2 regions of the Pseudonocardia sp. EV170527-09 genome follow, and region 2 is predicted to be linked to the other one. Evidence: riboswitches for the same ligand, from Rfam matches in the RefSeq annotation. Region 2 holds a riboswitch; the other holds the start of a gene.

Region 1 (6,129 bases), on a different contig from region 2:
GCCTGCGCACCGCGACCGAGCACCTGCGCGTCGCGCACGCGCTGACCCGGCTGCCCCGGATCACCGAGGCGTTCGCGGCCGGCCGGATCTCCTACTCCAAGGTCCGGGCCATCACCCGCCTCGTCGGTGCGGGGGACGCGATCCTCGACCGCGTGACCGTCCCGTCCCCGTCGGGTCCCGCCATGGAGCCGCTCCGGAGCCCAGCCAGCGACCCCGACGTCGACTCCGACCCGGGAGCACATGCCGGCTCCGGCGTGTCGGACGCCGAGAGGACGGAGGAGACCACCACGCCGCCCACCGACAGCGGAGACACGGTTCCGCAGGACGACACGGCGAGCGAAGCGGTCGCCGTCGCTGCTCCGGAGCCGCAGGGTGACGCCGAGGCGGTCGCCCTTCCCGGTGCCGCGGCCGGGCCCGACGCCGAGCAGGTGCTCCTGGACCTCGCCCTGGGCGGGACCGCGAGCCATGTCGAGACCGTCGTCCGCGCGGTGCGTCGACGCTGCGCGCCGCCGAGCGACGTCGCCGCCCGGCGCGGGGTGAGCTGGCACCACGACGTCGACGGATCCCTGGTCGTACGAGCCCGGCTCACTCCCGAGAACGGCGCCCTCCTGATCGCCGCGATCGAGGCCGGGGTCGCCGCAGCGCTCCCGACTCCCGCCGGCCCGACCGGCAGCGACAGCGACAGCGACAGCGACGATTCGGCCGCACGCGAGGAGCGGCGGTCGGGATGGGGCGGGGCCGACCCCCACGAGCAGGCCCGCCGCACGGAGGAGCAGGCACCGGGCGCGGTCGTCGACTCCCTGGCGGCCCGGCGGGCCGACGCTCTGGTGGACCTGGTCGTCCGCGGGCCCGGCGTGGCCGGCACCGCGGTCGTGGAGCGGGGCGCGGCGCGGGTGACGGTCGTCGTCGACGCAGGGACCGGCACCGCACGCCTCGCCGAAGGCCCCGAGATCGCTGCGAGCACCGCCGAGCGTCTAGCCTGCGACGCCCGGCCCAGGTGCTGCTCAGCGACCGCGCCGGGAACCGGATGTACCTCGGTCCGGTGAGGGCTGGCTGTTCCACCGGCCCGACGGCAGCCCTGTCGAGGCCACGGGCAGACCGCTGGACGGCAGCGCCGAGTCCCTCGTCGAACGGAACACGCGGGCCCGGCTGCGGATCGATCGCAGCACCCTCACCCCTGACTGGTACGGCGATCGGCTCGACCCCGAGCCAATCCTGGACGCCCTGCTCCCGCCCGGCGCGACGGCCACCACCGCGGCCTGAACCCGGAGGCACTCCGCCGGACAGCCCGACACGGACACAGGCACACGGGTACGGCTGGGGAGCCGACGCGGACCGCGGCGCACCGAGCCTGCGGGAGCCCGGCACAGACACCGGCGCGCGAGGGCGCGGAAGCCGACTGTGCGAGGAGCTGGACGGCGGCCGCACAAGTTGCCGGACCGCGTTCCGCGGAACGCGGTACCGGAAGCCCGCCCGGTCGAGGAGCGCGACGCCGATCTCACCGAGGCCGTGGCTCCACTCAGGGGTCACGGTCGCGGTCAGGGGCGTCGGGGCTCCGGGCGTACAGCGGGCGCGTCGTCCCAGGAGGCGCGGCCGAGGGCGAGCGGTCCACCGGCCCGGCAGAGCACGGGCGGGCCGCGACGACGACCGGTTTCCGGCCTCCGTGGACAGTGCCGGCGGGCAGGCCCGGTAGACAGGACCGATGCGCTGGTACGCCGAACGCCCCGACCGGATCGCCCGACAGGTCGTCGCCGACCTCGTCGCCGTGCTGTGGACGGTCCTCGCCGTCACCGCCGGCGTGGCCGTGCACGACGGGTTGTCCGCGCTGCGTGGGCCCGGTGACTCGCTGGTCGTCGCGGGCGGGCGGGTCTCCGACGCCTTCACCGGGGTCGCCGGGGCGGTCGGTGCGGTCCCGTTCATCGGGTCCGACCTGGCCCGCGCGTTGGATCCGGCCGCAGGGGCGGGCACCGAGCTCGTCGCCGCGGGGCGGCAGTTCGGGGGCGCCGTCGACGCTCTCGCGACCGGGGCGCTGGTCGTCGTCCCGCTGGTGATGCTGCTGCCGGTGCTGCTCGGCTGGCTCCCGCTGCGGCTGCGCTACGCCCGGCGGGCCGGTGCCGCCGTCGCCGCGCGCGCCGCCGCCCCGGATCTGCTGGCCGTGCGGGCGCTGTCGCGGGTGCCGGTGTCGCGGCTGGTCCGGGTCGCGCCGGACCCGGCGGCGGCGTGGCGGTCCGGGGACCCCGCCGTCGTGGCGGCGCTGGCCGCGCTGGAACTGTCCGACCTCGGCCTGCACACCCGCGTCCACGACCGGCCGACGACAGGGCGATGACCGGCGGCTGAAGAAGCGGCGACAGAGCCGGCGACACGACGGCAGCGACACGGTAGGGCGGCGACACGGTAGGGCGGCGACACGGCTGCGGTGCCGGGAGAACCACGGAGCGGGGTGCGACGCTGTCGACCATGCCGCTGTTCGCCCTCGAGGGCCTCTCCCCCACCGTGCACCCGGACGCCTTCGTCGCCCCGACCGCGACGCTCGTCGGGGACGTGCGCGTCGAGGAAGGTGCCTCGATCTGGTACAACGCCGTGCTGCGCGCCGACCTGGGGCCCATCGTCGTGCGTGCCGGCGCCAACGTGCAGGACGGGTCGGTGCTCCACGGCGGCGACGACCCGGTCACCGAGATCGGCGAGGGCGCCACGATCGGGCACCTCTGCGTGGTGCACGGTGCCGTGATCGGGGCGCGGGCGGTCGTCGGGAACGGCAGCACCGTGCAGGACGGTGCCCGGATCGGCGAGGGCGCGATGGTCGCCGCCGGGTCGACGGTCACGCCGAACTCCGAGCTGCCCGCCGACCGGCTGATGCTCGGCTCCGCGGCGAAGGAGCGCGGCGAGCTGACCGAGCAGGCCCGCTGGTGGGTGCGGACCAACCCGGACTTCTACCGCGCCCTGGCCCGGCGGCACGCCGACGGCGTCACCCCCGCCTGAGCCACCCCCGCGCGTTCCGCGGAACGCTCCGGCCCTCAGCCCTCGACGTCGGGGGAACTCGCCTGCGCCCGGTAGCGGCGCGGGATCCGGCCGGCGTGCCGGGCGTCCCACCCCGCCTCCACGCCCCGCCGCATCGCGCGCGCCATCCGCTCCGGATCGGCGGCGCGGGTGACGGCGGTGGCGAGCAGGACGGCGTCGCAGCCCAGCTCCATCGCCAGGGCCGCCTCCGAGGCGGTGCCGATCCCGGCATCGAGCACGACCGGCACGCCCGCGGCGGCCACGATCATCTCGATGTTGTGCGGGTTGCGGATGCCGAGCCCGGTGCCGATCGGGGAGCCGAGCGGCATCACCGCGGCGCACCCGACCTGCTCCAGGCGACGGGCGAGGATCGGGTCGTCGTTGGTGTAGGGCAGCACGGTGAAGCCGTCGTCGACGAGCTGCTCGGCGGCGTCGAGGAGCTCGACCGGGTCGGGCAGCAGGGTCGTGTCGTCCGCGACGACCTCCAGCTTCACCAGGTCGGTCTCCAGCGCCTCGCGGGCCATCCGCGCCGTGAGCACCGCCTCGGCCGCGGTGCGGCAGCCCGCGGTGTTCGGCAGCACCGCGATCCCGAGGCGGCGCAGCAGGTCCAGCAACCCGGTCCCGCCAGCGACGTCGACCCGGCGCAGCGCCACCGTGGTCAGCTCGGTGCCGGACGCGACCAGTGCCCGCTCCAGGATCTCCAGGTTCGCCGCCCCTCCGGTGCCCATCACCAGCCGCGAGTCGAAGAGGTGATCGCCGAAGGCGAGCTTGTCGGTCTGCACAGCCATCGTCATCCTCCTTGCACCGCGGTCAGGACCTCCACGCGCGCGCCGTCGCCGGGACGGTGCCCGGCCCATGACGTGCGCGGCACGACCTCCCCGTCGACGGCGACGGCGATCCCCCGCTCCGGAAGCCCGGCCTCGGCCAGGATCCGGGCGAGGTCGGCGTCGGCGTCGACCTCGCGGTGCTCGCCGTTCAGCACGATCAACATCAGTGGTTCCCCTCCTCGCGCGCCCCGGCGGCGGCCGGGACGAACCGTCGCGGGTCCGCAGCACGGACCGCTTCGGGCACGTCGTCGCCGCGCAGCAGCGCCGCCACTGCCGCCGCGGTCACCGGTACCAGGAGCATCCCGTTGCGGCCGTGCCCGGTGGCGACGATCAGCCCGTCGGGCCCGGTGCGCCCGATCAGCGGCAGGTTGTCCCGGCTGCCGGGCCGCAGCCCGGCGGCGGTCTCGGTGAGTGCGTACTCGGCGATCCCGGGCAGGATCCGCTCGGCGTCGCGCAGCAGGTCGCGCACCCCGCCGACGGTGACGTCGGTGTCGAAGCCGTTCTCCGCCGTCGTCGCGCCGACGACGAGGTCGCCGTACCCGGGCAGCGTCCGCGGCACGGCGTAGACCGCCCGCCCGTCGACGAGCGCCCGCACCGTCCGCGACGGCGGCGGCAGCGCCCCGGCGCGCCGGGTCAGCCGCAGGATCTCGCCCTTCACCGGGCGCACCAGCCCGTCGAGCACCGGGTGCAGCGACGACGAGTGCGCCCCTGCGGCGACGACGACCGCGTCCGCCGCGACCGTGGCCCCGTCCGCGAGGCGCACGCCGGTGACGCGGGCGCCGTCGTCGAGCACACGCGCGACCCCGCGGTCGGAGACCACGACCCCGGCCCGCTCGGCCGCGGTCGCCAGTGCGGCGAGCAACCGCCGGTTGTCCACCGACGGGTCGTCGGGCACCGACAGGCCGCCGCGGACCTCGGGTCCCAGCGCGGGTTCGAGCCGGCGCAGCTCGCGGCCGGTCAGCCGGCGCACGCCACGGCCGAGGGACTCCAGGTAGTCCGCGAGCGCGGTCAGCTCGGCGCGGTCGCCCGACCCGGTCGCGGCGACGACGGTGCCCTCCGGGTGCAGCCCGGCGTCGGTGCCGGCGTCGGCGGACAGGGCCGCGGCGAACTCCGGCCAGCGGGCGACCGAGTCCAGCCCGAGGGCGAGCAGGTCCTCCTCACCCGGCCAGGCCTCGGTGACCGGGGCGAGCATCCCGCCGGCCACCCAGGACGCGCCGCGACCGGGAGCCGGGTCGAACACGGTCACCGACCAGCCGTCGCGGGCCGCCGCGCGGGCGAGGGACAGGCCGACCGCGCCCGCCCCCGCGACGACCAGCCGTCCGGCACTCGCGCTCATCGGATCCACCTCACTCCCTGCGCCGGCATGACCCGGATCAGGTTCGACGGTCGGGACCGCGTCGCGGGTCCCCTCTCAGCCCGCTGCCCGGGCTCCCGTGGTTCGTCGTCGTCCGCGGCACAGGCTACGCCGTAGCCTGCGAGCCGTGTCCGACACCGATACCCGTCCCGGCACCCGGGACACCCGTCGCGCCCGGCTCGACGCCCTCACCGACGCCCGCCTCTACCTGTGCACCGACGCCCGCACCGCGCGTGGTGACCTGGCGGAGTTCGCCGAGGCCGCGCTCGCCGGCGGGGTCGACATCGTCCAGCTGCGGGACAAGGGCGGGCCCGACGGCCCCCTGGAGGCGCGCGCCGAGCTCGCTGCTCTGGAGGTGCTCGCCGACGCCTGCCGCCGGCACGGCGCACTGCTCGCGGTGAACGACCGCGCCGACGTCGCGCTCGCCGCGGGCGCCGACGTGCTCCACCTCGGCCAGGACGACCTGCCGGTGCCGTGGGCGCGCCGGGTCGTCGGCGACGACGTGCTCGTCGGCCGGTCCTCGCACAGCCCCGAGGAGACCCTGACCGCCGCCGACGAGGACGGCGTGGACTACTTCTGCGTCGGTCCCTGCTGGCCCACCCCGACCAAGCCGGGACGCCCGGCGCCCGGCCTGGACCTGGTCCGCACGGTCGCCGGGCGCGCCCCGTCGCGGCCGTGGTTCGCGATCGGGGGCATCGACGGCGACCGGCTCGACGAGGTCCTCGACGCCGGCGCCGACCGGATCGTCGTGGTCCGGGCGATCACCGAGGCCGAGGACCCCCGTGCGGCCGCGGCGGCGCTGCGGGCCCGGCTGGTCTGAGGCCCGACCGCGCCGATCCCGCGACGCCGGGTGACGGCGCCGCGGGACGCGGGTCAGTTCTGCGTGCCCGAGCCCTGGTCGCCCGAGTTCTGGCCGCCGGAGTTCTGGCCGCCCGAGTCCTGCCCGGAGCC
Region 2 (6,129 bases):
CCGTTGATGCTGCTGCTGCCGCCCAGGAGCTTCCCGCGCGGGACGGCGATCCGCCGTCCGGCCAGACCCGACTCGGGCTCGGTGACGTAGCACCAGTCGTAGCGCGGGTTGCCCCACGCCTTGGACAGCGCGGCGGGCATCCGGATGATCGGGTCCCAGCGGTGGTCGGGGCGGCCCGCCTCGAGCATCAGCACCCGGCGTGTGGGATCCTCCGTGAGCCGGGAGGCCAGCACCGCCCCCGCGGATCCTCCGCCGACGATGACGACGTCGTACCGGCCCATTGCGCGTCCTCCACACGTACTGTCGGGATTGCCCTGTTCGAGGGAGCAACCCCCCTTGCGTGGATCACGGTACGCCGCGGCCACCGCCCGTCGTCGCCGCCCCCGTACGCTCGACGGCGTGACGACGACCGAACGTGGTGCGGACGACGGAGCGGACCTCCGCGACCGGCCCGCGGACGACGCCGACACCGCGCTGGCCGCCCTCGCGGCCCAGCTGGACACGTCGGTCGCCGCGCTGTCCTCGGCCCGCCGACGGGTGGCCGAGCTGCAGGAACTGCGGGCACAGGGGCTGAGCTGGCGGGAGATCGTCCCGCGCGAGGCACGGCCGCTGATCGTCGAGACCCTCACCCGCACCCTCGACGGCCTGGGCGCCGTGGGTGGCCGGTTCCGCCGAGAGGAGGCCGTCGCGCTGCACGGCGAGGGCGAGTCGATCGCCGGGATCGGCAGGCTGTTCGGGGTCAGCCGCCAGCGCGCGTCGGCCTACCTGCAGGAGCACCAGCAGCTCCTCGAACGGGGCGCGGCCCGCGAGGACCGCCCGGAGGTCTGACCCCGGGCTCAGGTCTGGTCGCGCCGGCGGTGCCGGGCCTGCCGCTGGGCGGGCACCCGCGGCGCCACCGGTGCCGCGGGGGAGCGGCGAGCCGCCGGGATCAGTGCGGTGCGGTCGATCGCGTCGGACTGCTCGGGCACCGCGGACGCCGCGGTGCGCAGCTGCAGCCGGGCCAGCTCGCGGACGTCGGTGAGCCGGGCCGCGAGTGCGGTGACCACCGGCGCCAGCGCGACGACCAGCCGCTCGCCCAGCGGGTCGTCGGGCCCGCCCCGGGCGAACAGCTGCAGGGCGCCCGCGGTACGCCCGGCGACCGGGACCGGCACCGACAGCGAGCGGACCAGGCCGCAGTCGGCCGCGGCCGCGGCCAGCTCGGGCGGCCCGGTCCGGGTCAGGTCCGGGGTGGTCAGCGTGCGGTCGCCGCGCTCGGCGGCGGGGCCCGGCCCGGCGTCGGCCCGGCGCTGCAGCTCACCCAGGCGCAGGGCCGCGGTGTCGGACCCGAAGACCCGCCGGGCCTCGGGGTCGCGGGGGTCGGCGGGCTCGCGCAGCAGCAGCGCCGCACCTCCGACCCGTGCGGCGGGCACCAGCGCGACGCAGATCCCGGACAGCATCGCGGCGACGTCCGCGTGCGCGACGGAGACGGAGCCGGCCTGCAACGCGACCCGCACCAGGGCGGGCGCCGGGTCGGGCGTCGGCCGCCCGGTCGTGCCGGAGGTCCAGAGCGAGGCCGCCATCTCGTCCCTTCCGCGTCAGCTCCCGCGAGCGGGTCCGTGACACAGCGTCGCGCGTGTGGTGGCGAGGATAACGATCGTGGTCACCGCCGCGGACGGCGGCTCGCCCGGCGCACCCGACCGATCACCGCAGGTGACCGAAGCCGCGACTCTGGTGACGGGGGGTGTCCGGACGGCCCGGTGCGACCGACGTCGCCCCGGCGGGACCGGGCGGGCCGCGTAAGGTCTCCGGACGTACCGCGGGAGCCCGCGCACCGAGGCTGAGAGGGCGGCAGGACCGGCCGCCGACCGTTCGAACCTGATCCGGGTCACACCGGCGTAGGGAGGCCGCCCCGTGCTGTCACGTGTTCTCCGTCCACTGGCCGTCGTGCTGGCGCTCGCGCTCGCCCTGTCCGGCTGCGCCGCGGGCGACGGCTCCGGGGCCGCGGCCGGGGGCGGGCCGATCCGCGTCGCGCTGGACTGGACGCCGAACACCAACCACATCGGGTTGTTCGCCGCCCAGCAGGCGGGCTACTTCCGCGACGCCGGTCTCGACGTCGAGTTCCTGCCCTACAACCAGACCTCGCCGGACACCCTGGTCGGCTCCGGCGCCGCGGACTTCGGCATCGGCTTCCAGGACTCGTTCACCTTCTCCAAGGCCGCGGGTGCCGACATCACCTCGGTGATGGCGATCCTGCAGCACTGGGCCACCGAGATCGCCGTGCGCGCCGACCGCTCCGATCTCACGCGGCCGCGCGACCTCGACGGGAAGGTCTACGCCGGGTTCGGCGGGCCCGGCGAGAACCAGAAGATGCAGGCCGTGATCCGGGCCGACGGCGGGCGCGGCGACTTCCGCACCGAGGTGCTGTCCACCGCCGCCTACGAGGCGCTCTACTCGGGGCAGGCCGACTTCACCGAGCCGTTCGTCAACGTCGAGGGGATCGAGGCGCAGCTGCGGGGCGAGCCGATCCGTACCTTCCGCTACACCGACTACGGCTTCCCGGACTCCTACAACGTGCTGCTGCTGGGCAACTCGACCTGGCTGCGGGACAACCCGGACACCGCCCGCAGGTTCGTGCAGGCCGTCCAGAAGGGCTACGCGCTGGCCGCGCAGGACCCGGCGACGGCGGCGCGGATGCTGAAGGAGGCCAACCCCGGCTCGTTCACCTCCGACGAGCTGGTCGACCGGGGCGCGCAGATGCTCAGCGAGCGCTTCCTGCGCGACGCGCAGGGCCGCGTCGGGTTCCAGACCCCGCAGCAGTGGGCCGGCTTCTCCGGGTTCCTCTACGACACCGGCACCGTCGCGGGGCCGGACGGGGCCCCGGTGCGGCAGAAGCCGGACTTCTCGACCTGGTTCACCAACGACTACCTGGCACCGTGACCCGCCGGCTGTGGCCGGCCGCCGCGTTGGTCACCGCACTGCTGCTCGGCTGGCAGGTCGCGGTCACCCTCGCCGGCACCCGGCCCCAGGTGCTGCCCTCGCCGCTGCGGGTGGTCGAGCAGGGCTGGGCGTTCCGGGCCGAGCTCTGGGCGAACACCCTCCCGACGATCCAGGTGACGCTGATCGGGTTCACCGTCTCGATGGCGCTGGCCTGGGCCGCGGCGGTCGCGGTGGACTTCTCGCCCTGGCTGCGGCGGGCGCTGACCCCCCTCCTGGTGGCCTCGCAGACGCTGCCGGTGGTCGCGATCGCCCCGCTGCTCATCATCTGGTTCGGCTTCGGCCTGCTGCCGAAGGTGCTGGTCATCGCGCTGGTGACGTTCTTCCCGGTGGCGGTCGGGCTGATCGAGGGCTTCGCCGCGACCGACCGCGCCGCGACCGCCCTGCTGCGGTCGATGGGTGCCTCGCGCTGGCAGCGGTTCCGCTACGTGCGGCTGCCGGGGGCGCTGCCGTCGTTCTTCACGGCGCTGCGGATCGCGATCACCTACGCGGTGACCGGGGCGATCTTCGCCGAGTACGTCGGCGCCCGGGCCGGCCTGGGCATCTTCATGCAGCTCCAGAAGAACCAGTTCCGCACCGACCTGGTGCTCGCCGCGGTCGGCGTCACCGCCGTGCTGTCGGTGACGTTGTTCGCGCTGACCTTCCTGCTCCAGCGCCTGGTCACGCCCTGGTACGTGGCCGACCACGACGGAGGAGGTGCGCGGTGAAGGTCGTGGTGCGCGACCTGTCGGTGTCCTACGGCGACCTGCCGGTGCTGTCCGGGGTGAGCCTGGACGTCGCACCGGGGGAGTTCGTGTCGCTCGTCGGGCCGTCGGGATGCGGCAAGTCGACGCTGTTCGGGGCGCTGGCGGGCATCCTCGACGGGGCGACGGTGACCGGCGACGTCGAGGTCGACGGCGGCCCGGTGCGCGGTGCCCCGTTCGGTCTGATGCCCCAGCAGGACCTGCTGTTCCCGTGGCGCACGGTCCTCGACAACACGGCCCTCGGGTTGGAGGTCGCCCGCGTGCCGCGCCGCGAGGCCCGCGAGCGCGCCCGCGCGCTGTTCGAGCCGTTCGGGCTGGCCGGCTTCGAGGACGCCCGCCCGGGCGAGCTCTCGGGCGGCATGCGCCAGCGCGCGGCGCTGCTGCGCACCGTCGTCGCGGGCCGGCAGGTGCTGCTGCTCGACGAGCCGTTCGGCGCGCTGGACGCGCTCACCCGGACCGCGATGCAGGACTGGCTGGAGTCGGTGCGCGCCCGCTACGGCTGGACGACGGTCCTGATCACCCACGACGTGCGGGAGGCGGCCCTGCTCTCGGACCGGGTGCTGGTGTTCTCGCCGCGCCCGGCGACGGTGGTGCGGGAGCTCGTCGTCGACGCGGGGCGCCCGCGCCGCCGTACCGACCCGGTGCTGGCCGCGGTCGAGGCGGACCTGCTGGACACCCTGCGCGGCTGAGGCAGGGCCGACGTTCCGGTGCTCCGGATCGTGTCGGAGGGCAACAAAGTCGGCGTTCGTGACCGGATCGTGATGACGAAACGGGAACTGTCTCGATTCAGAAGGCTGTTGCGGAGCCGGTTCCGCCCAATACGTTGGCGCTCGCAACATTCACCCGTTCGTGATCATGCGAGCGGTCCACAACGTCGTGGAGGGAGACCCCGATGGGGGCACGGAACACGGGGCGCGGTCCCCGGCTGCGTCGGGCGGTCGCGGCGGCGGGCCTCGGCCTGCTGCTGGCCGTCGCGGGCTGCGGACAGAACAGCGCGGGCGGCGGCGGGGACACCGCCGGCGGTGGCTCCGGCGGGTCCGGCGGCGGGGTGAAGGTCGGGGTGATCCTCCCCGAGACCGACTCCTCGGCCCGCTGGGAGGGCTTCGACAAGCCCATGCTGGACGCGGCGCTGCGCGCCGAGGGCATGGACCCCGACATCCAGAACGCCCAGGGCGACGAGCAGAAGTTCTCCACCCTGGCCGACGGCATGATCTCCAGCGGCGTCAAGGTCATGATCATCGCCTCGATCAGCAGCGACGGCGGCACCGCCGTCGCCCAGAAGGCGAAGGCCCAGGGCATCCCGGTCATCGACTACGACCGGCTCAACCTCGGCGGCGTCAGCGACTACTACGTCTCCTTCGACAACGAGAAGGTCGGCGCCCTGCAGGGCGAGGGCCTGGTCCAGGGCATCGGCAACAAGCCGGGCGCCCAGGTCATCGAGATCGAGGGCGCGCCGACCGACAACAACGCGACACTGTTCTACAACGGCCAGCAGACCGTGCTGAAGCCCAAGTACGAGTCCGGGGCCCTGAAGCTCGTGCAGAGCCAGAAGATCGACAAGTGGGACAACCAGGTCGGCGGCACCACCTTCGAGCAGATCCTCACCGGCAACGGCGGCAAGGTCGACGGTGTCGTCGCCGCCAACGACGGCCTCGCCGGCGCCATCGTCACGGTGCTGGCCAAGTACGGCCTGAACGGCAAGGTCGTGGTCACCGGCCAGGACGCCACCGCCGACGGGCTCGCCGCGATCCTGCGCGGGGACCAGTACATGACGGTGTTCAAGCCGATCGAGCAGGAGGCGCAGGCCGCCGCGAAGCTCGCCGGTGCCCTGGCCAAGGGCGACACCGCGGCCGCCGACGGCGTCGCCACCCAGACGGTCACGGACCCGAAGGGCAACCGCGACGTCAAGTCGGTGCTGCTCGAGCCGCAGCTGATCACCAAGGACTCGGTCAAGAAGGTCACCGACGCCGGCTACGTCAAGGCCTCGGAGATCTGCAACGCCGAGACCCAGGCCGCCTGCGGCCAGCTCGGCATCAAGTAGGACCCGCAGCCGGTCCGGGCCGCGGCGGTGACCCCGCCGCGGCCCGGCCGGCGCCCACGTGGAAGGTGCCCGAAGTGGCCGACCCCACCCTCTCCCTGCGCGGTGTGTCCAAGAGCTTCGGCGCCGTGCAGGTCCTGCACGACGTCGACCTGACCGTGCGCGCCGGCGAGGTCACCGCGCTCGTCGGCGACAACGGCGCGGGAAAGTCCACCCTGGTCAAGTGCGTCGCGGGGATCCACCCGATCGACTCCGGCGAGGTGCTGTTCGAGGGGGCTCCGGTGACCGTCGCCGGCCCGTCGGACGCCGCCAAGCTCGGCATCGAGGTCGTGTACCAGGACCTCGCGCTCGCCGACAACCTCGACATCGTCCAGA

Evidence for each region. Region 2 has a riboswitch for thiamine pyrophosphate ahead of FVA95_RS00450 (ABC transporter substrate-binding protein). Riboswitches for the same ligand answer to the same signal wherever they lie in the genome.
Region 1: it holds a riboswitch for thiamine pyrophosphate, as region 2 does, so the genes downstream of both, thiO (glycine oxidase ThiO) here and FVA95_RS00450 (ABC transporter substrate-binding protein) in region 2, are expected to answer to the same signal.

Annotation. Positions count from the first base shown of each region.
Region 1 is NZ_VRMC01000032.1:1,127-7,255, reverse strand. Features, by position in the region: gene FVA95_RS12285 (DUF222 domain-containing protein) at 1-1,046, shown strand, start outside; gene FVA95_RS12280 (hypothetical protein) at 1,703-2,326, shown strand; gene FVA95_RS12275 (gamma carbonic anhydrase family protein) at 2,458-2,979, shown strand; gene FVA95_RS12270 (thiazole synthase) at 3,015-3,785, opposite strand; gene thiS (sulfur carrier protein ThiS) at 3,788-3,988, opposite strand; gene thiO (glycine oxidase ThiO) at 3,988-5,160, opposite strand; TPP riboswitch at 5,157-5,266, opposite strand; gene thiE (thiamine phosphate synthase) at 5,306-5,998, shown strand; partial or broken gene FVA95_RS30825 (hypothetical protein) at 6,052-6,129, opposite strand, start outside.
Region 2 is NZ_VRMC01000001.1:98,248-104,376, reverse strand. Features, by position in the region: gene FVA95_RS00465 (choline dehydrogenase) at 1-281, opposite strand, end outside; gene FVA95_RS00460 (hypothetical protein) at 400-828, shown strand; gene FVA95_RS00455 (hypothetical protein) at 837-1,559, opposite strand; TPP riboswitch at 1,794-1,883, shown strand; gene FVA95_RS00450 (ABC transporter substrate-binding protein) at 1,891-2,916, shown strand; gene FVA95_RS00445 (ABC transporter permease) at 2,913-3,680, shown strand; gene FVA95_RS00440 (ABC transporter ATP-binding protein) at 3,677-4,405, shown strand; gene FVA95_RS00435 (sugar ABC transporter substrate-binding protein) at 4,609-5,757, shown strand; gene FVA95_RS00430 (ATP-binding cassette domain-containing protein) at 5,832-6,129, shown strand, end outside.